3 regions of the Nanhaiella sioensis genome follow, and region 2 is predicted to be linked to each of the others. Evidence: a T-box and tRNA genes for the amino acid it is inferred to sense, from the RefSeq annotation. Region 2 holds a T-box; the other regions hold tRNA genes.

Region 1 (9,838 bases), 1.4 Mb from region 2:
GCTTCATGGTACTTCGCTTAAAATGGACTTCTTCTACCATCGTATCAATACATATTATTTGATCAAACTTATCCTGAGGTGATACTAATGCTGCATCATCACCAATACCCATTATTAAAGATGATTGGTTTACAACCTGTGGTTTAATTTTGTTTATTAATGAAAATTCATCAATTACACTCATAAAATACCACTCCATCATGTTTATATAATAAATTTAATTTAATAAATTTGTTAACTTAGATATTTGTTCGTAAGCCTCTATTTGTTAAAATATCACGAACTCTAGTCAATACTTGTCAATACTTATTTATTTCTTAACATGAAAAGACAACAATATTTCTTTATAATCATTATTTCTTTTTTATTACTAAATTAGAACAGCTAGTTGGGGTTTTATAGGATTTCATACTTATATGTAATATTTAAAGATGAACTACACATTTAATGTCAAGTTTACCAATACAAAAAAACGAAACATCTAGTTTCGTTTGAGTTATTTATATATGGCGGTCCCGACGGGAATCGAACCCGCGATCTCCTGCGTGACAGGCAGGCATGTTAACCGCTACACCACGGGACCATATATTTTCTTTGGTTGCGGGGACAGGATTTGAACCTGCGACCTTCGGGTTATGAGCCCGACGAGCTACCAGACTGCTCCACCCCGCGATAATAAGAATATAATTAAGCCTGGCAACGTCCTACTCTCACAGGGGGAAACCCCCAACTACCATCGGCGCTGAAGAGCTTAACTTCCGTGTTCGGTATGGGAACGGGTGTGACCTCTTCGCCATCGCCACCAGACATAATATATAGGAATAAGTTAATATTCCTTCAAAACTAGATAATAGACATTCATTGAACAAAGCTTGCTCTGCATTTCTAACTTGGTTAAGTCCTCGATCTATTAGTATCTGTCAGCTCCACGTGTCACCACGCTTCCACCTCAGACCTATCAACCTCGTCATCTTCGAGGGATCTTACTAGCTTACGCTATGGGAAATCTCATCTTGAGGGGGGCTTCATGCTTAGATGCTTTCAGCACTTATCCCTTCCACACATAGCTACCCAGCTATGCCCTTGGCAGGACAACTGGTACACCAGCGGTGTGTCCATCCCGGTCCTCTCGTACTAAGGACAGCTCCTCTCAAATTTCCTACGCCCACGACGGATAGGGACCGAACTGTCTCACGACGTTCTGAACCCAGCTCGCGTACCGCTTTAATGGGCGAACAGCCCAACCCTTGGGACCGACTACAGCCCCAGGATGCGATGAGCCGACATCGAGGTGCCAAACCTCCCCGTCGATGTGGACTCTTGGGGGAGATAAGCCTGTTATCCCCGGGGTAGCTTTTATCCGTTGAGCGATGGCCCTTCCATGCGGAACCACCGGATCACTAAGCCCGACTTTCGTCCCTGCTCGACTTGTAGGTCTCGCAGTCAAGCTCCCTTATGCCTTTGCACTCTTCGAATGATTTCCAACCATTCTGAGGGAACCTTTGGGCGCCTCCGTTACTTTTTAGGAGGCGACCGCCCCAGTCAAACTGCCCACCTGACACTGTCTCCCGAAGCGATTAGCTCCGTAGGTTAGAATTTCAATACAGCCAGGGTAGTATCCCACCGACGCCTCCACCGAAGCTAGCGCTCCGGTTTCTACGGCTCCTACCTATCCTGTACAAGCTGTACCAAAATTCAATATCAGGCTACAGTAAAGCTCCACGGGGTCTTTCCGTCCTGTCGCGGGTAACCTGCATCTTCACAGGTACTATAATTTCACCGAGTCTCTCGTTGAGACAGTGCCCAGATCGTTACACCTTTCGTGCGGGTCGGAACTTACCCGACAAGGAATTTCGCTACCTTAGGACCGTTATAGTTACGGCCGCCGTTTACTGGGGCTTCGATTCAGAGCTTCTCCTTACGGATAACCCCTCCTCTTAACCTTCCAGCACCGGGCAGGTGTCAGCCCCTATACTTCGCCTTGCGGCTTCGCAGAGACCTGTGTTTTTGCTAAACAGTCGCCTGGGCCTTTTCACTGCGGCTTCTCAGGGCTATTCACCCTAAAAAGCACCCCTTCTCCCGAAGTTACGGGGTCATTTTGCCGAGTTCCTTAACGAGAGTTCTCTCGCTCACCTTAGGATTCTCTCCTCGCCTACCTGTGTCGGTTTGCGGTACGGGCACCTCTCACCTCGCTAGAGGCTTTTCTTGGCAGTGTGGAATCAGGAACTTCGGTACTATATTTCCCTCGCCATCACAGCTCAGCCTTTATGACAAGCGGATTTACCTACTTGTCAGCCTAACTGCTTGGACGCACATATCCAACAGTGCGCTTACCCTATCCTTCTGCGTCCCCCCATTGCTCAAATGGTGAGGAGGTGGTACAGGAATCTCAACCTGTTGTCCATCGCCTACGCCTTTCGGCCTCGGCTTAGGTCCCGACTTACCCTGAGCGGACGAGCCTTCCTCAGGAAACCTTAGGCATTCGGTGGAGGGGATTCTCACCCCTCTTTCGCTACTCATACCGGCATTCTCACTTCTAAGCGCTCCACCAGTCCTCTCGGTCTAGCTTCGCTGCACTTAGAACGCTCTCCTACCACTGTCCGTAAGGACAGTCCACAGCTTCGGTGATACGTTTAGCCCCGGTACATTTTCGGCGCAGAGTCACTCGACCAGTGAGCTATTACGCACTCTTTAAATGGTGGCTGCTTCTAAGCCAACATCCTGGTTGTCTATGCAACTCCACATCCTTTTCCACTTAACGTATACTTTGGGACCTTAGCTGGTGGTCTGGGCTGTTTCCCTTTCGACTACGGATCTTATCACTCGCAGTCTGACTCCCAAGTATAAGTCTTTGGCATTCGGAGTTTGACTGAATTCGGTAACCCGTTGGGGGCCCCTAGTCCAATCAGTGCTCTACCTCCAAGACTCTTCACTTGAGGCTAGCCCTAAAGCTATTTCGGAGAGAACCAGCTATCTCCAAGTTCGATTGGCATTTCACCCCTACCCACACCTCATCCCCGCACTTTTCAACGTGCGTGGGTTCGGGCCTCCATTCAGTGTTACCTGAACTTCACCCTGGACATGGGTAGATCACTTGGTTTCGGGTCTACGACCACGTACTATTTCGCCCTATTCAGACTCGCTTTCGCTGCGGCTCCGTCTCTTCAACTTAACCTTGCACGGGATCGTAACTCGCCGGTTCATTCTACAAAAGGCACGCCATCACCCATTAACGGGCTCTGACTACTTGTAGGCACACGGTTTCAGGATCTCTTTCACTCCCCTTCCGGGGTGCTTTTCACCTTTCCCTCACGGTACTGGTTCACTATCGGTCACTAGGGAGTATTTAGCCTTGGGAGATGGTCCTCCCAGCTTCCGACGGGATTTCACGTGTCCCGCCGTACTCAGGATCCACTCTGGAGGGAACGAAGTTTCAACTACAGGGTTGTTACCTTCTTCGACGGACCTTTCCAGATCGCTTCGTCTACTCCGTTCCTTTGTAACTCCGTATAGAGTGTCCTACAACCCCAAGAGGCAAGCCTCTTGGTTTGGGCTTATTCCGTTTCGCTCGCCGCTACTCAGGAAATCGCTTTTGCTTTCTCTTCCTCCGGGTACTTAGATGTTTCAGTTCCCCGGGTCTGCCTTCAATACCCTATGTATTCAGATATTGATACTGCTCCATTACGAACAGTGGGTTTCCCCATTCGGAAATCTCCGGATCGATGCTTACTTACAGCTCCCCGAAGCATTTCGGTGTTAGTCCCGTCCTTCATCGGCTCCTAGTGCCAAGGCATTCACCGTGCGCCCTTTCTAACTTAACCTTAAACAAATGATCAACTTCGAATCTCATCGTCAGCTTCGTTCTTCCACTGCTCATGTATGCAAGATACACTCCGCTGCTCCAGAACTTTGCTTCCTCGACCTTCTCGTTGCTAATTTGCTTTTTTTATTTGACCAACGGTCAAACCGTCATCAAATAATGAAAAAAGATTTTCACTTTCTTCAATGAATGTGTCGTTATTATCTAGTTTTCAAGGAACATCGGTAAAAAATAGCCATCGAATTTCTTCGTCAGCTTGTTGTTTACCTTCTTCATTTTGAGAGAATGTTCTCTCAAAACTAAACAAAAACAAAAGCGTCTTTTTATATGAAGTCTAGCTTCACATATTTCCTTAGAAAGGAGGTGATCCAGCCGCACCTTCCGATACGGCTACCTTGTTACGACTTCACCCCAATCATCTGTCCCACCTTAGGCGGCTGGCTCCTTACGGTTACCCCACCGACTTCGGGTGTTACAAACTCTCGTGGTGTGACGGGCGGTGTGTACAAGGCCCGGGAACGTATTCACCGCGGCATGCTGATCCGCGATTACTAGCGATTCCGGCTTCATGCAGGCGAGTTGCAGCCTGCAATCCGAACTGAGAATGGTTTTATGGGATTCGCTTAACCTCGCGGTTTTGCTGCCCTTTGTACCATCCATTGTAGCACGTGTGTAGCCCAGGTCATAAGGGGCATGATGATTTGACGTCATCCCCACCTTCCTCCGGTTTGTCACCGGCAGTCACCTTAGAGTGCCCAACTTAATGCTGGCAACTAAGATCAAGGGTTGCGCTCGTTGCGGGACTTAACCCAACATCTCACGACACGAGCTGACGACAACCATGCACCACCTGTCACTCTGTCCCCCGAAGGGGAACGCCCTATCTCTAGGGTTGGCAGAGGATGTCAAGACCTGGTAAGGTTCTTCGCGTTGCTTCGAATTAAACCACATGCTCCACCGCTTGTGCGGGCCCCCGTCAATTCCTTTGAGTTTCAACCTTGCGGTCGTACTCCCCAGGCGGAGTGCTTAATGCGTTAGCTGCAGCACTAAAGGGCGGAAACCCTCTAACACTTAGCACTCATCGTTTACGGCGTGGACTACCAGGGTATCTAATCCTGTTCGCTCCCCACGCTTTCGCACCTCAGCGTCAGTTACAGACCAGAGAGTCGCCTTCGCCACTGGTGTTCCTCCACATCTCTACGCATTTCACCGCTACACGTGGAATTCCACTCTCCTCTTCTGCACTCAAGTTCCCCAGTTTCCAATGACCCTCCACGGTTGAGCCGTGGGCTTTCACATCAGACTTAAGGAACCGCCTGCGCGCGCTTTACGCCCAATAATTCCGGACAACGCTTGCCACCTACGTATTACCGCGGCTGCTGGCACGTAGTTAGCCGTGGCTTTCTGGTTAGGTACCGTCAAGGTACCGCCCTATTCGAACGATACTTGTTCTTCCCTAACAACAGAGTTTTACGATCCGAAAACCTTCTTCACTCACGCGGCGTTGCTCCGTCAGACTTTCGTCCATTGCGGAAGATTCCCTACTGCTGCCTCCCGTAGGAGTCTGGGCCGTGTCTCAGTCCCAGTGTGGCCGATCACCCTCTCAGGTCGGCTACGCATCGTCGCCTTGGTGAGCCGTTACCTCACCAACTAGCTAATGCGCCGCGGGCCCATCCGTAAGTGATAGCCGAAGCCATCTTTCAAATAAGAACCATGTGGTTCTTATTGTTATTCGGTATTAGCTCCGGTTTCCCGAAGTTATCCCAATCTTACAGGTAGGTTGCCCACGTGTTACTCACCCGTCCGCCGCTAACCTCCGGGAGCAAGCTCCCTTTGGTTCGCTCGACTTGCATGTATTAGGCACGCCGCCAGCGTTCGTCCTGAGCCAGGATCAAACTCTCCAATAAAGTTTGATTGCTCATTTGTTCAAAAAATTAACGTTGACGCTTTTGCTTTGTTTAGTTTTCAAAGAACATTTTTTGTTGTTATCGCTCAGAGGCGACTTAACTAATATAACATCTCGTTCTTATTGATGTCAATATCTTTTTTGTTTTTTTTGGAGCGGGTGATGAGAATCGAACTCACGACATCAGCTTGGAAGGCTGAGGTTTTACCACTAAACTACACCCGCGTATATATTATTTTAAAATGGTCGGGAAGACAGGATTTGAACCTGCGACCCCATGGTCCCAAACCATGTGCTCTACCAAGCTGAGCTACTTCCCGTATCATGGGATTGGAGTCAAATTTCGATTGAAATTAACTGGCGCGCCCGAAAGGAGTCGAACCCATAACCTTCTGATCCGTAGTCAGACGCTCTATCCAATTGAGCTACGGGCGCTAATTAAATCAGCAACTTTTATATAATAACATCATTCAAATATGATTGCAAGTGTTTTTTTGGTGCGGTCGAGAGGACTCGAACCTCCACGGGGTCTCCCCCACTAGGCCCTCAACCTAGCGCGTCTGCCATTCCGCCACGACCGCATAAAAAAAATAATGATTGGTGCGGGTGAAGGGACTTGAACCCCCACGTCACAAGGACACTAGATCCTAAGTCTAGCGCGTCTGCCAATTCCGCCACACCCGCGTATAAATGGTGAGCCATGGAGGACTCGAACCTCCGACCCTCTGATTAAAAGTCAGATGCTCTACCAACTGAGCTAATGGCTCAAAAACATAAAAAGTAAAACTAAAAGATTTTTCAATTGAAACAAGACACCCAAACCTCTACATGTTTACTCATGATGTATATCGATTTGTGCGCTGTGGTATTGCTCCGATGATTACTCGATCGTGCTCTACCAACTGAGCTAATAGCTCATAATATAAGAAATAAAAATGGCTGGGCTAGCTGGATTCGAACCAGCGCATGACGGAGTCAAAGTCCGTTGCCTTACCGCTTGGCTATAGCCCAATAATAATTAGGTGAATTTTTATGGAACTTTGTAACCAAGTTCTCCATAAATAGTATGCTTAATTCTTAATATTACATACGTAAAACAGTATATAGCTGGCGGTCCCGACGGGAATCGAACCCGCGATCTCCTGCGTGACAGGCAGGCATGTTAACCGCTACACCACGGGACCTAATAATTTATAAAAATGGTGGAGGATGACGGGATCGAACCGCCGACCCCTTGCTTGTAAGGCAAGTGCTCTCCCAGCTGAGCTAATCCTCCATCTGATGGTGGAACTTCACTCATCGTGAGTTAAGAAATGGGAGGCGAGTATTTAATACGCGTTTAGCATATTAAACGTACTCACATCCCATAAATAATATATGACCCGTACGGGATTCGAACCCGTGTTACCGCCGTGAAAGGGCGGTGTCTTAACCACTTGACCAACGGGCCTAAACACATCTGGTCACTGGCGGAGAAGGAGGGATTTGAACCCTCGCGCCGCTTACGCGACCTACACCCTTAGCAGGGGCGCCTCTTCAGCCACTTGAGTACTTCTCCTTTGGCTCCACAGGCAGGATTCGAACCTGCGACCGATCGGTTAACAGCCGATAGCTCTACCACTGAGCTACTGTGGAATAAATGTCAACTCTTCATATTATATTCAGCTATACAATCGTTGTCAAGACTATGATAGGTTATTATCTATTATCTTGCATCAGCGACGCTTTTATAATTTATCACGATTTCTATTTTAAGTCAAGCAATCTGATTCTCCCTTTACATTGACCACAAACATATTTATTCGTATCCATTCTTTTTTTTCGCATATATTGTTTTTTACACTTTATGCATTCATATTTATATTCATATTTCTTATTCTTTGTAGTAGCCTGAATAGGTTTACAGAACCTCGGAGCGTTAACTAATGTAAGAAGCTGTTTGAAATCTCTATCTCTATGCTTATACCCCTTACCTTCAATATGAAGATGATAATGGCATAGTTCATGTTTAATTACATCGATCAAATCACTTATCCCATGTTCTTGATAATACTTTACATTCAATTCAATGTTATGGGATTTTAGCAAATACCTCCCGCCAGTAGTTCGTAGCCTATTATTAAATGCGGCCTTATGTCTAAATGGTTTACCAAATGATAACTGGGATACTTCTTCTACTAATTCCTGAAGTTGACGATCATCCATTACAAGTCCTCCTTATTCTCAGCAATCCAATTACTTAGAAAATGAAACCTAACGAGCTATTATTGCATAAAGTAAATACTACACATACAAATTCGTTTCATCTACAATCCAAACGATTTGCTTGTTGTTTTTTGTAATATAGACTAAACACGAACATAATTTTCGTTCGTCTAAAGACTATAAAAATCATATCATAAACTTTTGTTACTCAAGTCGAAGTAACGAAAAGTAACAATCAATACGAAAACTGCCATTTAATATAAGGAGAAAACATCAAATAAAGGAGGGTATAGTTATGCCAACTTGGTTTAAAAACCAAATACAAAAGGCTTATTATGAAAAAAACTCCTATCAAATTAGGCTTCTTAACCAATGCTGGTTTTTTTACAGAAAAAACACTACTAATTAAATAGCAGTGTTTTATACATTTATTGATTTGCACCTAACATCGTTAAGGAAACTCTTCCTTTTTTCTCATCAACATCATCAACCCAAACTGTTACAACATCACCAACAGCCACAACATCCAGCGGATGCTTAACAAACCGATTACTTAGCTTTGAAATATGAACTAGGCCATCTTGCTTAACTCCAATATCAACAAATGCGCCAAAGTCTACTACATTACGTATTGTCCCTTGCAATTCCATACCTTTTTCTAAATCTTCTAGTTGCAATACGTCTTTCTTTAATAATGGCGTTGGCAAATCATCTCTAGGATCTCTTTCTGGACGTTTAAGGGCTTCAACAATATCCTTCAACGTTAATTTACCAACACTTAATTCTACTGACATCTCATCTATTGATACATTACCCATTGCTTGAATTAATTCACCTGACCCTAATTGGTCAATTGATAATCCAAGCCTTTCAAGTAACAACCTTGTTACTTTATAGCTTTCAGGGTGAATACTCGTCCGATCCAAAGGTGAATCACCATCATTAATACGAAGAAAACCAATACATTGTTCATACGTTTTTGAACCAAGGCGCGGGATGTTCTTCAGCTCAGATCGATTAGTAAATTTCCCACTCCCCTCTCTTTGCTTTACAATATTCTTTGCAACAGTTTTTGATAAACCTGCTACATATTGAAGAAGCGAGGGGGAAGCAGTATTTACATTAACACCTACTTGGTTTACAACTGTTTCTACAATAAAAGTTAAAGAATCGTTCAGCTTTTTCTGGGATACATCATGCTGGTATTGGCCTACACCTACTGATTTAGGGTCTATTTTTACGAGTTCAGCTAAAGGATCCTGCAAACGCCTTGCTATTGAAATTGCACTTCTCTCTTCTACTTGTAATTCTGGAAATTCTTCTCTTGCTAAATCTGAAGCGGAATAAACACTAGCTCCGGCCTCGTTGACAATTAAATAGTATATGTCTGAATTAGTTTCCTTTATGGTCTCGGCGATAAATTGCTCTGTTTCTCTTGACGCAGTACCGTTCCCAATTGCAATCATCTCTACATCGAACTTTGTTAAAATAGAAATGACTTTATCCTTTGCTTCAGTTATTTTTTTAACTGGGGGATGAGGATAGATGACATCAATATGCAACACTTTCCCTGTCTCATCTACAACAGTTAATTTACATCCTGTTCGATATGCAGGGTCAACACCTAACACAACCTTGCCTTTTAACGGAGGTTGTAGTAGCAGATTCCTTAAATTCTCTGAAAAAATATGTATCGCTTGGTCTTCTGCTTTATCAGTAAGCTCTTTGCGGATTTCCCTTTCAATAGAAGGTTGAATTAACCTTTTGTAACTATCCTCAATCGCTTCAGTTACGTATACGTTAACTGAAGAGTCTGATTGCTTTATGACCGAACCTAGCATATAACTTAATATTTGTTCTATCGGTGGCTTAATTGAAATACGCAGAACTTCTTCCTTCTCACCCCT
Region 2 (9,838 bases):
CTGTCTCTTGCAGTTAAGACAAGCAGAGCGAGGAGCAACAATCGACTCCCCCTTTGGAACACGTAGGCCAATAACATTGAAAAAAGAGCCGAGAATTAGTGATAATAAAAAAATATATAGATACACATATACCATATGATTAGCTCCATCTACATATATTTTGACCAGTTTCTTCTGAACTCATATGCTAAGCTACAACTCATTAATTACAGTGGCTGGAGGGTTCTCTATGTTTACTTTGTTGTTATTTTCCGATAAACCTGAGTACAACAACTAGTTTTTTTATTACTATCTTCATTTGATAGATGAAATAATATCAGGATTACTATTTTTAAAATAAACACCCATTAACAAAGTAATCGATTATGGAATTTCCCTTTATAATGAAAATTATTGTGCAAGCACGGCTACTTTATTTCTTCCTGCTTGCTTCGCTCCTGTATACATCGCTCTATCAGCTGTACGAATGAGCTCTATTGGATTTTCTCCATCGTAAGGAGAGGTAGCAATTCCTATACTTGCAGTAATTTTAACTTGTTGGACTTTCTTATCAGATAAATTCCCAGTAATATAAAATGGTCTTGATGCGATCTTTTTCCGAATGTCCTCCGCCAAAGAAAACGCTGATTGACGGTCGTAGAGAGGTAATAGAATAATGAATTCTTCTCCTCCATAGCGTGCAACAGTTCCTTCATTCCCTACAATCTCTGTTAACAGCATAGCAGTATCACGGAGAATGTCATTTCCGCTTTGATGACCATAAGTATCGTTCACCGCTTTAAAATGGTCTATATCAATTAAGATGATGGATAGCGATTTGTACCAATCTTTTTTTGATAATACATCCATTTCTTGACTTAATAAGACTTCAAAATATTGATAGTTATATATTTTTGTTAAACCATCATGTTCACTTTTATGCTTAGCTTCTTCGTAATGACGCGCATTTTCAATCGCTACAGCCAAATAAGATCCTAATAAATCTACTAGCATTAACTGATATTTTTTATATGCCCGCTTCTTATGGGAGGCTAAAACAATGACAGAAACAACAGTTTGGTTTCGCACAACAGGGACAGCCATAACACTTTCTACCGTTGGTGGTAAACAGCCATTCATAACCGATTTCCAGCTGTTACGAGAATGATAGATAACTGGTTTCTTAGAAGCCCAAACCTCTCCAGCAATCCCTTCATATTTTTGTAATGGAGGGATTGTGAGCTTTTTTTCCTCAGAACATTCAAAATACCTAATTAAATTGAGAGTATCATCATTTACCACATCTAAAATATATGCTAAATCTACAGGAAACATCATGGTGAGCTTCTCTAAAAATAAATCTATTACTTGTTTTACTTTTAGCTGTTCTGCCAGTTGATGACCTATTTCACTAGCACGTTGTAAATAATCATTGACTTTTCGACTTGAATTATAGAGTTGAATCATAGTTACGATACATATAAATGGTAAGCCTGTATAAATTAATGCATGGATACCTAGTTGTTCATATAATAAAAATAAAATAAGTCCAAAAGGGATAAGAATACAAGTGGTTATAACTTCCCATAGCATGTCTCGACTTAACAGTGACTTTTTCATTTTTCTTTTGAATTTTACATAATCAATTATTGCTAAAAACAGTTGGTTTGAAATAAAAATAGTTACCAAATAACCTATTATTGGTATGGCTGACTGAGTTAAATTGACTATTTCAGCACCATGAGCGCCTCCTAGGCTATAATATACTAGGCCTCCTATGATAGAAATTGATACGAACATGATTGAATTTAATGGGTAACGATATAATTCGCTCTTGCTAATACGTAACCTTAATAGAAGTACGACGATAGAAAGCTGCATTAATACCATCTCAACAAATAACCCAAACGATAAAAACACAGCTAATAACACAGCTTGGCCAAAAAATATCGGCGTTTCATTAACAATAATAGGAAAAAAGCAAACAATAATCATTAATATTAAAAATAAAAGAATATCCTGAGCATTCTCATATAATAAAGGACTCGTATTTGAAAATACTAAGTATAAAACTAAAGGTGTATATATAGCCCAATATACCCATAATATGTTTTTAGATTTCAAATATCGTCCTCCTCTACCACATATTTCATATTTAATCATTTATCGTCTATATTTTACCAAATTTTCAGACAAAAGTCATATGTAATATGAAAATACTACGACAAACATCCTAATATATGTAATCGTACTTCTGATATAAAATATAGTGAACCTGTGATAATAAGAACGTCATCTTTAGGGATGGAGTTAAGCTTTTCATTTATAACTACTTTCCAATCTTCCTCGTAATCCTTATTACTTCTACTACATTGATCATACAATTCTCTTGCTGATAAAGACCTAGGAAAATCGAATGAAGTACATGTAAGTCGTTCAGCAATATCAGCTAAAGGGTTAAGCATATCTCCAATGTGTTTATCTGCTAATGCAGAAAATATGATATGTATCTTCTTATCGTTAAAGTGATCGTTAAGCGTTTTACATAAGGCTTGAACTCCCTCTGGGTTATGTGCACCATCAATGATAACCATCGGTTCTGCCATTAGCGTTTCAAAACGACCAGCCCAAAATGCGGCCTTTATTCCATCGCGAATATGGACTTCTTCTATGGTCATTGAAAAATGTGTTTTCAAATATACGGCTGCCATAATTGCTAGAGCCGCATTTTTCACTTGATGAGCACCTTTCATCTTAGAGTTGAGATCATTTATTGTTAAAAAAGGAGTCTTAATTGAGAATGATTCACCGCTTTTTGTTGATTGATAATTAGCAATAGTAAAATCGAGGTTATATTGATATACTTGAGAATTTGTAGACTGTGCTTTTGCTAAAATGACTTGTAAGGCTTCTTCCTGTTCAACCGAAGTAATCACTGGTGAGTCTGGCTTTATAATTCCACTTTTTTCATATGCAATTTCTTCAACTGTCTCGCCAAGAATAGCAGTATGATCAAACCCGATGTTCGTAATAATGGAAAATAATGGGTCAATAACATTCGTAGAATCTAACCTACCTCCTAGGCCTGTTTCAAAGATTACGAGGTCAACTTGCTTTGTTTTTGCAAAATAAACTAATGCCATCGCAGTGATTACTTCAAATTCGGTAGGCGAACCTAACTCAGTATGTTCTAACTGTTCTGCTAACGGTTTAATCTCATTAACTAAACTTACGATTTCCTCATCATGAATTGGAACACCATTGATGCTAATACGTTCATTAAATTGTTCAATGTAAGGTGATGTAAAAGTACCTATGTTGTAGCCTGCCTCTTGTAAAATTGTTCGCAAATAACATACCGTCGAACCTTTACCATTTGTCCCAGCAACATGAATTGTTTTAATATGTTGTTCAGGATGAGCCAAACGCTCCATCATCCACTCCATTCTTTTTAGTCCTGGCTTCATACCTAAACGAAGTCGTGAATGAATCCAATCTATAGCTTCCTTATATGTAACTACCATAAAAACTCCTCCTTAGTAACAATTAACGTGAAGCTCTTGCCCCTCTAATATTCCCTGCCAATCTAAAGCTCTGTGTCATCTATTAAAAGCTTATTTTAATGCCGAAATCATATCTAGGACTAAAGGATCTAGATTATAGAAAAGTGCAGCTCTTTGACTATCTGTCGCAAACACTGCAGCTTTGTTATATTCAAAAAACACGAACCCTCTCAGGTTCGTGTTATATTTTAGTCTATCCATCATTCATTTGTCTACAAATGAATTTAGAATAATTTTTTAGAAAATGCTCCTCATTCATCATGCCTTTCAAATGAATCCGCTCTTTATTAATGTATTATCCTTTCAGTTCCGCGATACGAGCACGAACTGTTTCACGTTTTTCAACATAATCCTGTTCCTTTGCACGTTCTTCAGCAATTACTTTTTCTGGAGCTTTGTTGACGAAACCTTCATTACTTAATTTCTTTTGTACACGGTCTACTTCTTTATTCAGCTTTTCCAATTCTTTTTGCAGACGTTGTACTTCTTCTTCAATATTAATTAAGCCTTCAAGTGGTAGAATTAATTCTGCACCCGTTACTACCGCTGTCATAGACTTTGCAGGTGGTTGTAATCCTACACCGATCATTAATTCACTTGGATTACAGAATCTATCGATATATGAACGATTGTCTTCTAGACGAGTAGCTACATTCTCATCTTTTGCATTAATGTGGAGCTTAATCTTCTTACTCATTGGTGTATTCACTTCAGCTCGAACATTGCGGACTGATCGAATAATATCAACGAGTAAGTGCATATCATTTGCAGCTTGTTCGTTTGAAAGTTCTGAACGAACCTGCGGCCACTTAGCAACTGTTATTGAGTTACCTTCATGAGGTAGATTTTGCCAAATTTCCTCGGTAATAAAAGGCATAAACGGATGTAATAAGCGTAGAGTATTATCTAACACATATGCCAATACACTTCGTGTCGATTTCTTTGCCTTGACATCATCCCCATATAATGGGAGCTTAGCCATTTCTATATACCAATCACAGAAATCATCCCAAATGAAGTTGTATAACACACGACCAACTTCACCAAATTCATATTTATCTGCTAAAGTAGTAACCTTTTCAATTGTCTCATTAAGTCTTGTTAATATCCATTGATCTGCTACTGACTTCTCTCCTGTTAAGTCTATTTCTTCATACTTAAGGCCATCTAAATTCATTATTACGAATCGCGATGCATTCCATATTTTATTAGCAAAGTTCCAAGTAGCTTCAACCTTCTCCGTGCTATAACGTAAATCTTGACCTGGAGAGCTACCTGTTGCCAGGAAGTAACGTAAGGAATCAGCACCATATTGGTCGATGACATCCATTGGATCTACACCATTTCCTAAAGATTTACTCATTTTTCTTCCATCCGAAGCACGTACAAGTCCATGTATTAATACATCATCAAAAGGACGTTTCTCAGTAAACTCGAGAGCTTGGAATATCATTCTTGACACCCAGAAGAAAATAATATCATAACCAGTAACGAGAACATTCGATGGATAATAACGATTGTAATCCAATGAAGATTCATCAGGCCATCCCATCGTTGAAAATGGCCAAAGCGCTGAACTGAACCAAGTATCTAATACATCAGTGTCTTGTTCCCAATTTTCAACGTCAGCTGGTGGTTCATGATCTACATACACTTCACCTGTCTCCTTATGGTACCAAGCAGGAATACGATGTCCCCACCACAATTGACGAGAAATACACCAATCACGAATATTTTCCATCCAACGTAAATACGTTTTTTCAAAGCGATCAGGAACAAAATTCACCTTATCACCTGTTTGCTGTAACTTGATCGCTTCATCAGCTAATGGCTGCATTTTTACAAACCATTGTGTTGACAAATATGGCTCAACTACAGCTCCACTTCGTTCACTATGACCTACTGAATGCATATGCTCCTCAATCTTAAAGAGTACTCCTTGCTCTTCTAAATCTTTCACAATTTGCTTACGACATTCAAAGCGATCCATCCCTTGGTATTTACCAGCATTGTTATTCATCGTTCCGTCTTCATTCATAACAAGAACTCTTTCAAGATTATGACGGTTACCAATTTCGAAGTCATTTGGATCATGGGCTGGAGTAATTTTTACTGCTCCAGATCCGAACTCCATATCAACATAGTCGTCACCTACGATCTTTAGCTCTCTTCCGATTATTGGTAGTTTAGCTGTTTTTCCAATCAAATGCTTATAGCGCTCATCCTTTGGATGAACTGCAATAGCAGTATCTCCAAGCATCGTCTCAGGTCGTGTTGTAGCAATTTCGATATGCCCTGAACCGTCCGTTAGTGGATAACGCATATGATAAAATGCACCTTGCACATCTTTATGAATCACTTCAATGTCTGACAGGGCTGTCTTCGTTTGTGGGTCCCAGTTAATGATATACTCTCCACGGTAAATAAGATCTTTTTTGTACAATGTTACGAAAACTTCACGAACAGCTTTAGAAAGCCCTTCATCAAGTGTAAAACGCTCGCGTGAATAATCTAGACCCAAGCCAAGCTTTGACCACTGCTGACGAATATGACTAGCGTACTCCTCTTTCCACTTCCACGTTTCCTCAACAAATTTTTCTCTTCCTAAATCATATCTAGATGTTCCTTGTTCACGTAGCTTTGCTTCGACCTTTGCTTGAGTAGCAATACCAGCGTGATCCATTCCAGGTAACCAAAGAACATCCAACCCTTGCATGCGTTTCATACGCGTCAATATATCTTGTAATGTTGTATCCCAAGCATGACCTAAATGTAGCTTGCCTGTTACATTTGGTGGGGGTATTACAATTGTATAAGGTTCTTTTTCACTATCTCCAGTTGCCTCAAAATATTTTCCTTCAAGCCAAAACTTATATCGATTTTTTTCAACTTTATTTGGATCGTATTTTGTCGATAGCATTTGTTCATTTGTTTCCATGTTAGTTCCTCCTGACTAATAACTTAAGAAAATTAAAATAGCAACGTTCGAAAAACGCCAATCAATTGCGAAAAGCAAAACCTAACTAAAAAATAAAAACTCCTCCATCCAAAAAAGGACGAAAGGAGTTTATTTTCCGCGGTTCCACCTTAATTCTTAAACTACATTATTACACAATGAAGTTTAAGCGCTTAAACAAATAACGGTTGCATCCGGCTTCTTCTAATTGACACATCGATCTTTCAAAGAAGCAGCTTAAGGGTGACTTTCGAATAATAGCGATCCTAAGAAATTTCTCAGCTATAAATTTCTCTCTCTGAAGGAGCTACCTATTGTACTCTTCCCTGTCTACGCATTTAGATATTGTTCAATGAACATGAACGCATCTCTTATATGTTTGTCAATAGTATCATATTTATATTCTATATACTACCGAAAAATTGTTTTTGTCGTCAATCATCTTAACCAATTTTTTTTAAAGTTATTCATTAGTTAGCAAATTAGATGGGTGAATGCACTATTTCATTGATGGTGGCATACTTTAATATATGTTTATTTACGAGTATTTATTGTAAAGGCTGTTTTCAGTTGAGGTGATCATGGACTTAAATTATACTACTGATTACTCCAAGTGTTTTCTCCTCTTTAAACCGCTACAATTCCTTAAAGCCTCATCTATACGAAAGGCTCTTTTCATAAACTTTGTTGAAATTTCCGAAATACTCTTGTGATTTACAATACTAATATGTCCATTAAATCCTAGTTGTTTGCATAGTTATATGTTATCACGAAAAACAACTAAAAATTCGAAAACAGCCATAAGAAAAGTGTAGCTGTGAAAATCACTAGCTTATTTAAATGTAAGGAGGCTAACGATGAGACGGAAATACACACCTTTTTCACTTCCACCATGGGCGCGTCAGCTTCGCGATATTTGTGGACAAATGATCATTCCTATTGCGGTCTTTCAATTACTTCGTACCATCTTTTTTCCAACTACGTTTGATGTGTTTATACTTGCTTTGTTAGTCGTTATTGCAGTAGCATTTGAATTCAATTGGATATAAGAAATCCCATATACAACATATGATATGTTATATATGGGATTCTTTTTATTCGTCACTAGTCATTTTTTCTCCGTCAATTAACTGCATAATAACAAACTCAATGTTTTTCATTTGCCAATATGCCCGTAGTAATTGTTCAGTACTCTGAAGCTCATTGTTATTTGTTGAACTTGCTAAATGTTTTCGAACAATATTATATAATTGTTCAGGATATGAACCGTAACTGTATAGCAAAAAACGTTCTTCTTCCTTTAATGAGTTAAATTGTTGATAATGCTGAATCCACTCGACACATTCATGGTTATTCACTGGGTACGTTTTTAATGTACGGTGTATTAATGTAACTAAATCATATACAGGAGAAGCGACAGATGACCTTTCAAAGTTAATAAAATAACCTTTCCCTTTATCGTTGCTTACGACGTGTTCAGGTGAAACATTCCCGTGTACGATTGAAACTCGAGAATGCTTTTTTTGTTCGGTCCTTTCAAACCATTGATCTAGATTTCGTTCAGCAAAATGAATAGCTTGCATGATTTCGTGAAAATACGTAACAAACTGCAATTCAAATGGTGACATATACCATTTACTTTCACACACTTCCATATACCTTTCCAAAAAGACCCTTTGAGTTCTCCATGATGCTTTTATATCATTATATGATTTTGCTATTTGATTATTCGTATACACTATGTCCTTCGATGTCATATAATGAAGTCTCGCTAATTCTCGCATCATTTGCTGAAAGAAACCTTGACGATTTTCATGTTGAAACCATGGCATTAAATAAAAACAATTATTGTCGAAGTGTACAAGAAAGTTTCCATTGTTAGTTCGATAAATAGGAATAATATTCGTAAATCCACGTTCGAATAAAGATTGCATTGTCTTAATAAATGAACCGTCTTTATATTTACCATCCAATCTCTTCAATGCGAACGTTCCTGACTTGGAATGTACTTTGACAAGCTTCTTTCCAATCTGCTCAACCTGATCGGGTATTATTCCATATTTAGCTATGATAGGACTATGATAATTTAATACTGTTGCTGTTTTATCATGACCCTCATTTTTCGTAGTCATGTTAATTACTAAACTTTGCTATCGATGTAGATAGGTATATATAATATTTGACCTTCATAAATGTCATGTTCTTGTTCGAGATGATTTACTCGTAAAAGCTGTTGAACAGATACATCATATCTTTCTGATATGGATTGTACGGAATCACCTTGTTGAACAAAACACATTTTCACTTGTGAAAAATCGCTTTCATGCTCCTCTTTGCCAAATATCTTGGTTAAATATAGTGCATTCTCATCACGTTTTGCTTCAGATTCGTCCCCTATCATCGCTTCTTCTCTGACCTTTATTTCCTTTGTTTGAACCTCATTACGTTCTTCACTGTGCCTTTCAAAGTTCAATACTAAATCAGTTTCTTCTCTACCTTTTAATTCAACCTGAGGACTATATACATCTACATTTGGTACATTACTTTCAGCACTTTCTGCTGAATCTAAAACATCTTCTTCTACTTGTTTTCTGACTTCAACTTCGAATGGATCATACAAGTCTTCTTCAATTCCAACATGCACCACATCTTCTCCATCTTTTACATTTCCCATTGAATCGACATCATTTACTTCTACTCGTTCGGTCCCTTCCTTTCCCTCTTCATGCTCAATGATTTCCTCATAATACTCACCTTCTCTTATAACCTCAGATTGGTGATGATCATATATTCCACTTATAGAAAGATCTGCAAACACTTCTAAACACCTTGTTTGAGGAATTTCATAGTCAAATGAATTGATTGAAATATACACGTCATCCATACGATCAATTCGAGTCTTCGGAATTGTTATATCAACAGGAAAAACATGCTTTAGCTCACTTACACCATCTTCTCGTGTAATAATAGTATTAACAACCCTTCCAGGAAACTCTCTGACGTCTTCATGTACAGCATTTTCATCTATTCTGTATTCACCTGATAGCTGAAGCGAACCACGAATTGTAATATATTGATCATGCTCTTCAATCATAATATCAGGATCTAAAGAAATTGATAAAAGTTCAGAGACTTCCTGTCCCTTTTGAAACCATACCGACTCTTCAATTGAAAATCGCAGCGACGATTGCTCTTCTTGTGTCACCTTACTCCTCCTTTCAAACAAGTACCATTTTTACTATGACATTACAGATTTATGAATGAAATTGATCATTTATGTATAAAACGTTGATAAAACATGAAAAAGGTGTAGATAAAGTTGATGGTACACTTTATCTAC
Region 3 (9,838 bases), 280 kb from region 2:
TCATTTGTTTAAAAATTAATGAGAAGCAAAGAGTACAAGGCGTCGAGTTTCCGAGTAGCGGAGCGTACGTTTTTGGGTACGTGAGCAACGGAGGAAGCGAAGACAACGCAGTAATCTGCCGCTTATCATTTATTTAAGGTTAAGTTAGAAAGGGCGCACGGTGAATGCCTTGGCACTAGGAGCCGATGAAGGACGGGACTAACACCGAAATGCTTCGGGGAGCTGTAAGTAAGCATCGATCCGGAGATATCCGAATGGGGAAACCCACTGTTCGTAATGGAGCAGTATCAATATCTGAATACATAGGGTATTGAAGGCAGACCCGGGGAACTGAAACATCTAAGTACCCGGAGGAAGAGAAAGCAAAAGCGATTTCCTGAGTAGCGGCGAGCGAAACGGAATAAGCCCAAACCAAGAGGCTTGCCTCTTGGGGTTGTAGGACACTCTATACGGAGTTACAAAGGAACGGAGTAGACGAAGCGATCTGGAAAGGTCCGTCGAAGAAGGTAACAACCCTGTAGTTGAAACTTCGTTCCCTCCAGAGTGGATCCTGAGTACGGCGGGACACGTGAAATCCCGTCGGAAGCTGGGAGGACCATCTCCCAAGGCTAAATACTCCCTAGTGACCGATAGTGAACCAGTACCGTGAGGGAAAGGTGAAAAGCACCCCGGAAGGGGAGTGAAAGAGATCCTGAAACCGTGTGCCTACAAGTAGTCAGAGCCCGTTAATGGGTGATGGCGTGCCTTTTGTAGAATGAACCGGCGAGTTACGATCCCGTGCAAGGTTAAGTTGAAGAGACGGAGCCGCAGCGAAAGCGAGTCTGAATAGGGCGAAATAGTACGTGGTCGTAGACCCGAAACCAAGTGATCTACCCATGTCCAGGGTGAAGTTCAGGTAACACTGAATGGAGGCCCGAACCCACGCACGTTGAAAAGTGCGGGGATGAGGTGTGGGTAGGGGTGAAATGCCAATCGAACTTGGAGATAGCTGGTTCTCTCCGAAATAGCTTTAGGGCTAGCCTCAAGTGAAGAGTCTTGGAGGTAGAGCACTGATTGGACTAGGGGCCCCCAACGGGTTACCGAATTCAGTCAAACTCCGAATGCCAAAGACTTATACTTGGGAGTCAGACTGCGAGTGATAAGATCCGTAGTCGAAAGGGAAACAGCCCAGACCACCAGCTAAGGTCCCAAAGTATACGTTAAGTGGAAAAGGATGTGGAGTTGCATAGACAACCAGGATGTTGGCTTAGAAGCAGCCACCATTTAAAGAGTGCGTAATAGCTCACTGGTCGAGTGACTCTGCGCCGAAAATGTACCGGGGCTAAACGTATCACCGAAGCTGTGGACTGTCCTTACGGACAGTGGTAGGAGAGCGTTCTAAGTGCAGCGAAGCTAGACCGAGAGGACTGGTGGAGCGCTTAGAAGTGAGAATGCCGGTATGAGTAGCGAAAGAGGGGTGAGAATCCCCTCCACCGAATGCCTAAGGTTTCCTGAGGAAGGCTCGTCCGCTCAGGGTAAGTCGGGACCTAAGCCGAGGCCGAAAGGCGTAGGCGATGGACAACAGGTTGAGATTCCTGTACCACCTCCTCACCATTTGAGCAATGGGGGGACGCAGAAGGATAGGGTAAGCGCACTGTTGGATATGTGCGTCCAAGCAGTTAGGCTGACAAGTAGGTAAATCCGCTTGTCATAAAGGCTGAGCTGTGATGGCGAGGGAAATATAGTACCGAAGTTCCTGATTCCACACTGCCAAGAAAAGCCTCTAGCGAGGTGAGAGGTGCCCGTACCGCAAACCGACACAGGTAGGCGAGGAGAGAATCCTAAGGTGAGCGAGAGAACTCTCGTTAAGGAACTCGGCAAAATGACCCCGTAACTTCGGGAGAAGGGGTGCTTTTTAGGGTGAATAGCCCTGAGAAGCCGCAGTGAAAAGGCCCAGGCGACTGTTTAGCAAAAACACAGGTCTCTGCGAAGCCGCAAGGCGAAGTATAGGGGCTGACACCTGCCCGGTGCTGGAAGGTTAAGAGGAGGGGTTATCCGTAAGGAGAAGCTCTGAATCGAAGCCCCAGTAAACGGCGGCCGTAACTATAACGGTCCTAAGGTAGCGAAATTCCTTGTCGGGTAAGTTCCGACCCGCACGAAAGGTGTAACGATCTGGGCACTGTCTCAACGAGAGACTCGGTGAAATTATAGTACCTGTGAAGATGCAGGTTACCCGCGACAGGACGGAAAGACCCCGTGGAGCTTTACTGTAGCCTGATATTGAATTTTGGTACAGCTTGTACAGGATAGGTAGGAGCCGTAGAAACCGGAGCGCTAGCTTCGGTGGAGGCGTCGGTGGGATACTACCCTGGCTGTATTGAAATTCTAACCTACGGAGCTAATCGCTTCGGGAGACAGTGTCAGGTGGGCAGTTTGACTGGGGCGGTCGCCTCCTAAAAAGTAACGGAGGCGCCCAAAGGTTCCCTCAGAATGGTTGGAAATCATTCGAAGAGTGCAAAGGCATAAGGGAGCTTGACTGCGAGACCTACAAGTCGAGCAGGGACGAAAGTCGGGCTTAGTGATCCGGTGGTTCCGCATGGAAGGGCCATCGCTCAACGGATAAAAGCTACCCCGGGGATAACAGGCTTATCTCCCCCAAGAGTCCACATCGACGGGGAGGTTTGGCACCTCGATGTCGGCTCATCGCATCCTGGGGCTGTAGTCGGTCCCAAGGGTTGGGCTGTTCGCCCATTAAAGCGGTACGCGAGCTGGGTTCAGAACGTCGTGAGACAGTTCGGTCCCTATCCGTCGTGGGCGTAGGAAATTTGAGAGGAGCTGTCCTTAGTACGAGAGGACCGGGATGGACACACCGCTGGTGTACCAGTTGTCCTGCCAAGGGCATAGCTGGGTAGCTATGTGTGGAAGGGATAAGTGCTGAAAGCATCTAAGCATGAAGCCCCCCTCAAGATGAGATTTCCCATAGCGTAAGCTAGTAAGATCCCTCGAAGATGACGAGGTTGATAGGTCTGAGGTGGAAGCGTGGTGACACGTGGAGCTGACAGATACTAATAGATCGAGGACTTAACCAAGTTAGAAATGCAGAGCAAGCTTTGTTCAATGAATGTCTATTATCTAGTTTTGAGGGAATAAAAACTTTAAAAAAAGTTAAATTTTCTCTTGATAAATCTCGATAAATTAGTATAATAAGATTTGTCGCTAATAAAATAAGCCTGGTGATGATGGCGAAGAGGTCACACCCGTTCCCATACCGAACACGGAAGTTAAGCTCTTCAGCGCCGATGGTAGTTGGGGGTTTCCCCCTGTGAGAGTAGGACATTGCCAGACTTAAATATAGGACATGTTATGATGTTTCTATATCGGAGGATTAGCTCAGCTGGGAGAGCACTTGCCTTACAAGCAAGGGGTCGGCGGTTCGATCCCGTCATCCTCCACCATTAAATATTAAGCCGGTGTAGCTCAACTGGTAGAGCAACTGACTTGTAATCAGTAGGTTGGGGGTTCAAGTCCTCTCGCCGGCACCATTTGTTTATGAGCCATTAGCTCAGTTGGTAGAGCACGATCGAATTATCGTCGTAGCTTAACCACAGCGCACAAATCGATAAGCTTCATGAGTATTCATGTAGAGATTTGGGTGTCTCGTTATAAGTAAATAATATATATTTAAACTTTTTAGTTTATGAGCCATTAGCTCAGTTGGTAGAGCATCTGACTTTTAATCAGAGGGTCAGAGGTTCGAGTCCTCTATGGCTCACCATTTTACGCGGGTGTGGCGGAATTGGCAGACGCGCTAGACTTAGGATCTAGTGTCCTTGTGACGTGGGGGTTCAAGTCCCTTCACCCGCATTACTTTAATAAGATTAGCGGAAGTAGTTCAGTGGTAGAACACCACCTTGCCAAGGTGGGGGTCGCGGGTTCGAATCCCGTCTTCCGCTCCAATGCTGCCGGGGTGGTGGAATTGGCAGACACACAGGACTTAAAATCCTGCGGTAGGTGACTACCGTGCCGGTTCAAGTCCGGCCCTCGGCACCATTTACACTAAGATGCGCCCGTAGCTCAATTGGATAGAGCGTCTGACTACGGATCAGAAGGTTATGGGTTCGACTCCTTTCGGGCGCGCCATCTAGTGAATAACGGGAAGTAGCTCAGCTTGGTAGAGCACATGGTTTGGGACCATGGGGTCGCAGGTTCGAATCCTGTCTTCCCGACCACTTATAATAATTAAGGGGCCTTAGCTCAGCTGGGAGAGCGCCTGCCTTGCACGCAGGAGGTCAGCGGTTCGATCCCGCTAGGCTCCACCAATAAAATATCATTTATATAAATTAACTTGGCGGTGTAGCTCAGCTGGCTAGAGCGTACGGTTCATACCCGTGAGGTCGGGGGTTCGATCCCCTCCGCCGCTACCAAGTAAACAAGGACCTTTAGCTCAGCTGGTTAGAGCAGACGGCTCATAACCGTCCGGTCGTAGGTTCGAGTCCTACAAGGTCCACCATATAATGTTGGAGGAATACCCAAGTCCGGCTGAAGGGATCGGTCTTGAAAACCGACAGGGGTGTCAAAGCCCGCGGGGGTTCGAATCCCTCTTCCTCCGCCATTTTTATTTTCTTAATAACAACAGCGTACCGATGTTAAACATTAAGAAGAGGCACTTAGAAGTCAAGATGGTTACGTGAGAAATGTGTATTGAGAAAATATAAATTTACTATTATCGCGGGGTGGAGCAGTCTGGTAGCTCGTCGGGCTCATAACCCGAAGGTCGCAGGTTCAAATCCTGTCCCCGCAACCAATGAATAAATGTGGTCCCGTGGTGTAGCGGTTAACATGCCTGCCTGTCACGCAGGAGATCGCGGGTTCGATTCCCGTCGGGACCGCCATTATTAAAAAAATGGCTCGGTAGCTCAGTCGGTAGAGCAGAACGTAAACATCTTGAGATACTTCAATGTAGTTCTGAGAGGAGCAATGTCTTGCAAAGAGATGTGACGAGCAAAGTGTTATATCTATTTAGAAAGTTTAATTTTATTATTGTTTGGCTCGGTAGCTCAGTCGGTAGAGCAAAGGACTGAAAATCCTTGTGTCGGCGGTTCGATTCCGTCCCGAGCCACCATTTATGGGTTAAGAGTATATTATCTCTATCCGTCAATCTTCAGTTAGTAAATACACATATATATTATGGCGGTTGTGGCGAAGTGGTTAACGCATCGGATTGTGGCTCCGACATTCGTGGGTTCGATTCCCATCAGTCGCCCCATTTAAAAATTATATACCTAAAAAAAATTGCGGGTGTAGTTTAGTGGTAAAACCTCAGCCTTCCAAGCTGATGTCGTGAGTTCGATTCTCATCACCCGCTCCATTTCAAATAATGGGCCTATAGCTCAGCTGGTTAGAGCGCACGCCTGATAAGCGTGAGGTCGATGGTTCGAGTCCATTTAGGCCCACCATTATTCCACAGTAGCTCAGTGGTAGAGCTATCGGCTGTTAACCGATCGGTCGCAGGTTCGAATCCTGCCTGTGGAGCCATTGGAGAAGTACTCAAGTGGCTGAAGAGGCGCCCCTGCTAAGGGTGTAGGTCGCGTAAGCGGCGCGAGGGTTCAAATCCCTCCTTCTCCGCCAGTTTTATATATATTATGGCCCGTTGGTCAAGTGGTTAAGACACCGCCCTTTCACGGCGGTAACACGGGTTCGAATCCCGTACGGGTCATCCATTTAGACATTGCACATTGTGCAGTGTCTTTTTTGTGTTGTGTTTGGCATGACAAAAATAAAATATGAAGGGCGGATTGATTGGTTTGCTTAGGAAGTTTTACTTTGTCATTTTTTTTACTCCTCTTCACAGTAGTTCCCTTTTGTTCATTCCATAAGGTAGATTCATACTGTTTATTCGAAGTGCTTAATTTACGGAATCATAGTGTTTGAACTATATGAATGGTTAGGACGAAAGTAACTCCGAAACGAATAGATAATTTGATTGCTTTTACAACGTGAGCATTCTCAGTGTAATTATTAACCCTCAAATATAAATAATATTGTAAAGTTATTCTTCATATGAAAATGTAATTGCGTTTTTAAAAATATACCGAATAAATTAAATATCCTTTTATTTTAAATGAACATTCTAATTGTATGCGCTTACATTATTCGTTTTTTAACTATGATATGAGCTTTTATGACATATTATGTAGAATGATGTAGTAAAAATACGAATCATTTTAAAAGGAATTATTATTTTATTCGTGAATAATTAATATTAATGAAAACTATATTTTGAAAAGAGGGGAAATACATTGACAGTAAGCGCGCCTCCAACAGATTTTGATTTGCATTTATTTCATGAGGGCTCTTTATTCCAAAGTCATATGCTATTCGGTGCACATATTTGTCAAAAGGGTGACGTCATTGAGGGAACACGATTTTGTGTTTGGGCTCCACATGCTCAGAGCGTAAGTGTAGTAGGGACTTTTAATGATTGGAATGGAAAAAACTTTGAGCTTGAGAAAATAAATGATGAGGGAGTATGGCATCTTTTTATGCCTGTTAATTTAGCGGGTGAGATTTACAAGTATGAAATTGTCACACCGTCTAATCAAAAAATACTAAAATCAGATCCCTATGCATTTTACTCTGAAGAACGGCCTCAAACAGGGTCAATTGTTTATAATATGAGTTCCTATAAGTGGAGAGATAAAAAATGGCAAAATCGAAAACAAAAGAACGTACAATCTAAACCTGTTTTTATTTATGAGTTACATTTTGGGTCTTGGAAAACAAAAGCTGATGGGAGCCATTATTCATATAGTGAATTAGCGGAGTTGTTAATTCCGTATGTTGTAGAAAATGGCTATACACACATAGAACTATTACCACTTATTGAACATCCATTGGACATTTCTTGGGGTTATCAAGGGGTAGGTTATTTTTCAGCTACGAGTAGATATGGATCTCCACATGAGTTAATGAAGTTTATAGATCTATGCCATCAACAAGGAATTGGCGTTATTTTAGATTGGGTTCCAGGTCATTTCTGCAAGGATAATCATGGGCTATATATGTTTGATGGCCAGCCTACATATGAATATGAAAATTCACAAGATCGAGAAAATCCAGTTTGGGGAACTGCTAACTTTGATCTAGGCAAGCCTGAAGTTCAAAGCTTTCTAATTTCGAATGCACTTTTTTGGATTGAGCATTTTCATATTGATGGCTTTAGAGTTGATGCTGTAGCTAATATGATTTATTGGCCTAGTACAGATGGACATCAACATCTTAATAAAGGAGCCATATCATTTTTACAAAAAATTAATGAAGTTATTTCCTTTTATGCACCTGAAACGTTAGTGATTGCGGAGGATTCGACTGACTTCCCTCAAGTAACAGGAAATGTATCAGCAGGAGGTTTAGGATTTAGTTACAAATGGAATATGGGTTGGATGAATGATATCTTGACTTACATGAAGGCTGAGTTCAGTGACCGTCAATATTTACATGACAAAGTAACTTTCTCACTTCTATATGCATTTTCAGAGAAATTTGTATTACCACTATCGCATGACGAGGTTGTTCATGGTAAGAAATCACTGTTAAATAAAATGCCTGGTGACTATTGGCAGAAATTTGCCCAGCTTCGCCTTTTATACGGCTATTTAATAGCACATCCTGGTAAGAAATTGTTATTTATGGGTGGAGAATTTGGACAATTTGATGAATGGAAAGATCAAGAACAATTAGATTGGAACTTGCAAGATTTTGTCATGCATCAAAAACTTCATGCATATGTTAAAGAGTTACTTAAAATTTATAAAAGAAATAAAGCTTTATATGAAATGGATGATACTCATGACGGTTTCGAATGGATTGATGTAAACAATCATGAGCAATCAATATTTTCATTTATTAGAAAAGGAAAAAATGAACAGGACTTTTTAATTATCGTATGTAATTTCACTGCTACAGTTTACCATGATTATATAGTTGGTGTTCCGAGCAAAGGTGAGTATCGGGAAATTCTAAATAGTGACGAATTGGATTTTGGAGGTGCTGGAAATAGAAATAGCAAAAAAATAATTAGTAACAAAGGCACATATCATGGGAAGCCATATCACTTAGCAGTTACAATTCCTCCATTAGGGATATCGATTATACGTCCTATTAAAAAAAGAAAGGAGAAGAAGAAAACTGATGGGCAAAAAAAAATGCATAGCAATGATCTTAGCAGGAGGAAAAGGTAGCCGACTACGGTCATTAACAAAAGAGATAGCAAAACCAGCAGTGCCATTCGGAGGTAAATATCGAATTATTGACTTTGCGTTAAGTAATTGTACAAATTCAGGAATTGATACTGTTGGAATTCTTACTCAATATCAGCCATTAGAATTACATGATTATATTGGTATAGGCAGTGCTTGGGATCTTGATCGAAAAAATGGTGGCGTAACACTATTACCTCCGTACATTGCGGAAGCAGGAATGAAATGGTATACGGGGACAGCCTCAGCAATATATCAAAATATTAATTACATTAAACAGTATAACCCTGAATATGTACTGATTTTGTCTGGAGATCATATTTATAAAATGGATTATGCGTATATGCTTGATTACCACATTCAAAAACAGGCAGACGTATCTATTTCTGTCATCGAAGTTCCGTGGGAAGAAACGAGTCGCTTTGGCATTATGAATACCGACGAAACCATGAATATTACTGATTTTGAAGAGAAACCAACGAATCCTAAAAATAACCTTGCTTCAATGGGAATTTATATTTTTAAGACATCTATTTTACTTGATGTATTAGAAAGAGATGAACTTAACCCTGAATCAACGCATGATTTTGGCAAAGATATTATTCCTTTATTACTCGGTGAACAAAAAAAATTAGTCGCTTATCCTTTTCAAGGGTATTGGAAAGATGTGGGTACTGTTAATAGTTTATGGGAAGCCAATATGGATTTATTACACAATGATACAGATTTAAATATATATGATCATTCATGGAGAATTTACTCAGTTAATCCTAATCATCCTCCACAATATATAGCCCCAACTGGAGACATAAGAGAGTCCATTGTATGTGAAGGGTGTATCGTAGAAGGAGAGATTGATCAATCTGTTCTCTTCCAAGGTGTACATATTATGGAGGGAGCAGTTGTGAAAAATGCTGTAATTATGCCTGGAGCAACTATTGGGAAAAATGCTTATATAGATAACGCCATTATTTCTTCAGGAGTTAATATATGTGATGACATGATTATACGTAAAAAGGACGAAAGTGATGAAATCATTTTGGTTAGTGAGGAATAATTTGCATTATAAGAACATATGAAAATTATATTACTTATTTCACATATGTTTGTTCATAAATGAACAAGGAAAGGATGGCGAATAAATGAATCAAACGATGCTTGGGATCATTGATGCAACACAAAGCTTTGACTCTATACAACAACTAACTATCAATCGCTCAGTAGCAGCAATCCCATTTGCTGGGAGATATAGATTAATTGATTTTGTACTTTCCAATATGGTGAACTCTGGAATTACTAGTGTCGCTATTTTTCCGAAAGATCAATATCGTTCACTTATGGATCATATTGAATATGGCAAGCAGTGGGATTTAAATCGTAAAAGGGATGGATTATTCTTTTTTCCTTCTGCGGTTGATTCACAGAGTGAGGAATTCAATGTTTTCCGGCAGTATAAGAACAACATCGATTATTTTCTTCGTAGCAAACAGCAATATGTATTAATCTCAAATTGTTATACAGTATGCAATATTGACTATCAAGCTATTTTGCAACAACATATAGAGTCACATTGTGATATTACTGAAATTGCACATAACGGC

Evidence for each region. The T-box of region 2 lies ahead of V1503_RS15020 (valine--tRNA ligase). A T-box ahead of a tRNA ligase gene usually reads a tRNA of that ligase, here a tRNA-Val.
Region 1: it has a tRNA-Val gene. The T-box ahead of V1503_RS15020 (valine--tRNA ligase) is inferred to sense a tRNA for this amino acid. The anticodon was not compared.
Region 3: it has a tRNA-Val gene. The T-box ahead of V1503_RS15020 (valine--tRNA ligase) is inferred to sense a tRNA for this amino acid. The anticodon was not compared.

The regions. Positions count from the first base shown of each region.
Region 1 is NZ_JBKAEG010000001.1:1,820,376-1,830,213, forward strand. Features, by position in the region: gene thiL (thiamine-phosphate kinase) at 1-184, opposite strand, end outside; tRNA gene V1503_RS08365 (tRNA-Asp) at 508-583, opposite strand; tRNA gene V1503_RS08370 (tRNA-Met) at 596-672, opposite strand; rRNA gene rrf (5S ribosomal RNA) at 692-807, opposite strand; rRNA gene V1503_RS08380 (23S ribosomal RNA) at 891-3,821, opposite strand; rRNA gene V1503_RS08385 (16S ribosomal RNA) at 4,177-5,727, opposite strand; tRNA gene V1503_RS08390 (tRNA-Gly) at 5,878-5,951, opposite strand; tRNA gene V1503_RS08395 (tRNA-Pro) at 5,970-6,046, opposite strand; tRNA gene V1503_RS08400 (tRNA-Arg) at 6,085-6,161, opposite strand; tRNA gene V1503_RS08405 (tRNA-Leu) at 6,222-6,307, opposite strand; tRNA gene V1503_RS08410 (tRNA-Leu) at 6,325-6,410, opposite strand; tRNA gene V1503_RS08415 (tRNA-Lys) at 6,418-6,493, opposite strand; tRNA gene V1503_RS08420 (tRNA-Gln) at 6,663-6,737, opposite strand; tRNA gene V1503_RS08425 (tRNA-Asp) at 6,835-6,910, opposite strand; tRNA gene V1503_RS08430 (tRNA-Val) at 6,927-7,002, opposite strand; tRNA gene V1503_RS08435 (tRNA-Glu) at 7,105-7,176, opposite strand; tRNA gene V1503_RS08440 (tRNA-Ser) at 7,194-7,284, opposite strand; tRNA gene V1503_RS08445 (tRNA-Asn) at 7,287-7,361, opposite strand; gene V1503_RS08450 (SprT family protein) at 7,473-7,931, opposite strand; gene cmpA (cortex morphogenetic protein CmpA) at 8,227-8,340, shown strand; gene V1503_RS08460 (Tex family protein) at 8,360-9,838, opposite strand, start outside.
Region 2 is NZ_JBKAEG010000001.1:3,245,022-3,254,859, reverse strand. Features, by position in the region: gene V1503_RS15040 (prepilin peptidase) at 1-135, opposite strand, end outside; gene V1503_RS15035 (sensor domain-containing diguanylate cyclase) at 391-2,103, opposite strand; gene V1503_RS15030 (bifunctional folylpolyglutamate synthase/dihydrofolate synthase) at 2,199-3,503, opposite strand; gene V1503_RS15025 (hypothetical protein) at 3,594-3,746, opposite strand; gene V1503_RS15020 (valine--tRNA ligase) at 3,838-6,462, opposite strand; T-box leader at 6,592-6,840, opposite strand; gene V1503_RS15015 (YszA family small membrane protein) at 7,356-7,547, shown strand; gene ysxE (spore coat protein YsxE) at 7,593-8,630, opposite strand; gene spoVID (stage VI sporulation protein D) at 8,639-9,703, opposite strand.
Region 3 is NZ_JBKAEG010000001.1:2,961,902-2,971,739, forward strand. Features, by position in the region: rRNA gene V1503_RS13660 (23S ribosomal RNA) at 138-3,068, shown strand; rRNA gene rrf (5S ribosomal RNA) at 3,209-3,324, shown strand; tRNA gene V1503_RS13670 (tRNA-Val) at 3,359-3,434, shown strand; tRNA gene V1503_RS13675 (tRNA-Thr) at 3,446-3,521, shown strand; tRNA gene V1503_RS13680 (tRNA-Lys) at 3,679-3,754, shown strand; tRNA gene V1503_RS13685 (tRNA-Leu) at 3,761-3,843, shown strand; tRNA gene V1503_RS13690 (tRNA-Gly) at 3,861-3,935, shown strand; tRNA gene V1503_RS13695 (tRNA-Leu) at 3,941-4,029, shown strand; tRNA gene V1503_RS13700 (tRNA-Arg) at 4,043-4,119, shown strand; tRNA gene V1503_RS13705 (tRNA-Pro) at 4,132-4,208, shown strand; tRNA gene V1503_RS13710 (tRNA-Ala) at 4,223-4,298, shown strand; tRNA gene V1503_RS13715 (tRNA-Met) at 4,327-4,403, shown strand; tRNA gene V1503_RS13720 (tRNA-Ile) at 4,413-4,489, shown strand; tRNA gene V1503_RS13725 (tRNA-Ser) at 4,499-4,591, shown strand; tRNA gene V1503_RS13730 (tRNA-Met) at 4,707-4,783, shown strand; tRNA gene V1503_RS13735 (tRNA-Asp) at 4,796-4,871, shown strand; tRNA gene V1503_RS13740 (tRNA-Phe) at 5,026-5,101, shown strand; tRNA gene V1503_RS13745 (tRNA-His) at 5,170-5,245, shown strand; tRNA gene V1503_RS13750 (tRNA-Gly) at 5,274-5,347, shown strand; tRNA gene V1503_RS13755 (tRNA-Ile) at 5,359-5,435, shown strand; tRNA gene V1503_RS13760 (tRNA-Asn) at 5,440-5,514, shown strand; tRNA gene V1503_RS13765 (tRNA-Ser) at 5,517-5,607, shown strand; tRNA gene V1503_RS13770 (tRNA-Glu) at 5,624-5,695, shown strand; gene glgB (1,4-alpha-glucan branching protein GlgB) at 6,279-8,219, shown strand; gene V1503_RS13780 (glucose-1-phosphate adenylyltransferase) at 8,170-9,294, shown strand; gene V1503_RS13785 (GlgC family sugar phosphate nucleotidyltransferase) at 9,380-9,838, shown strand, end outside.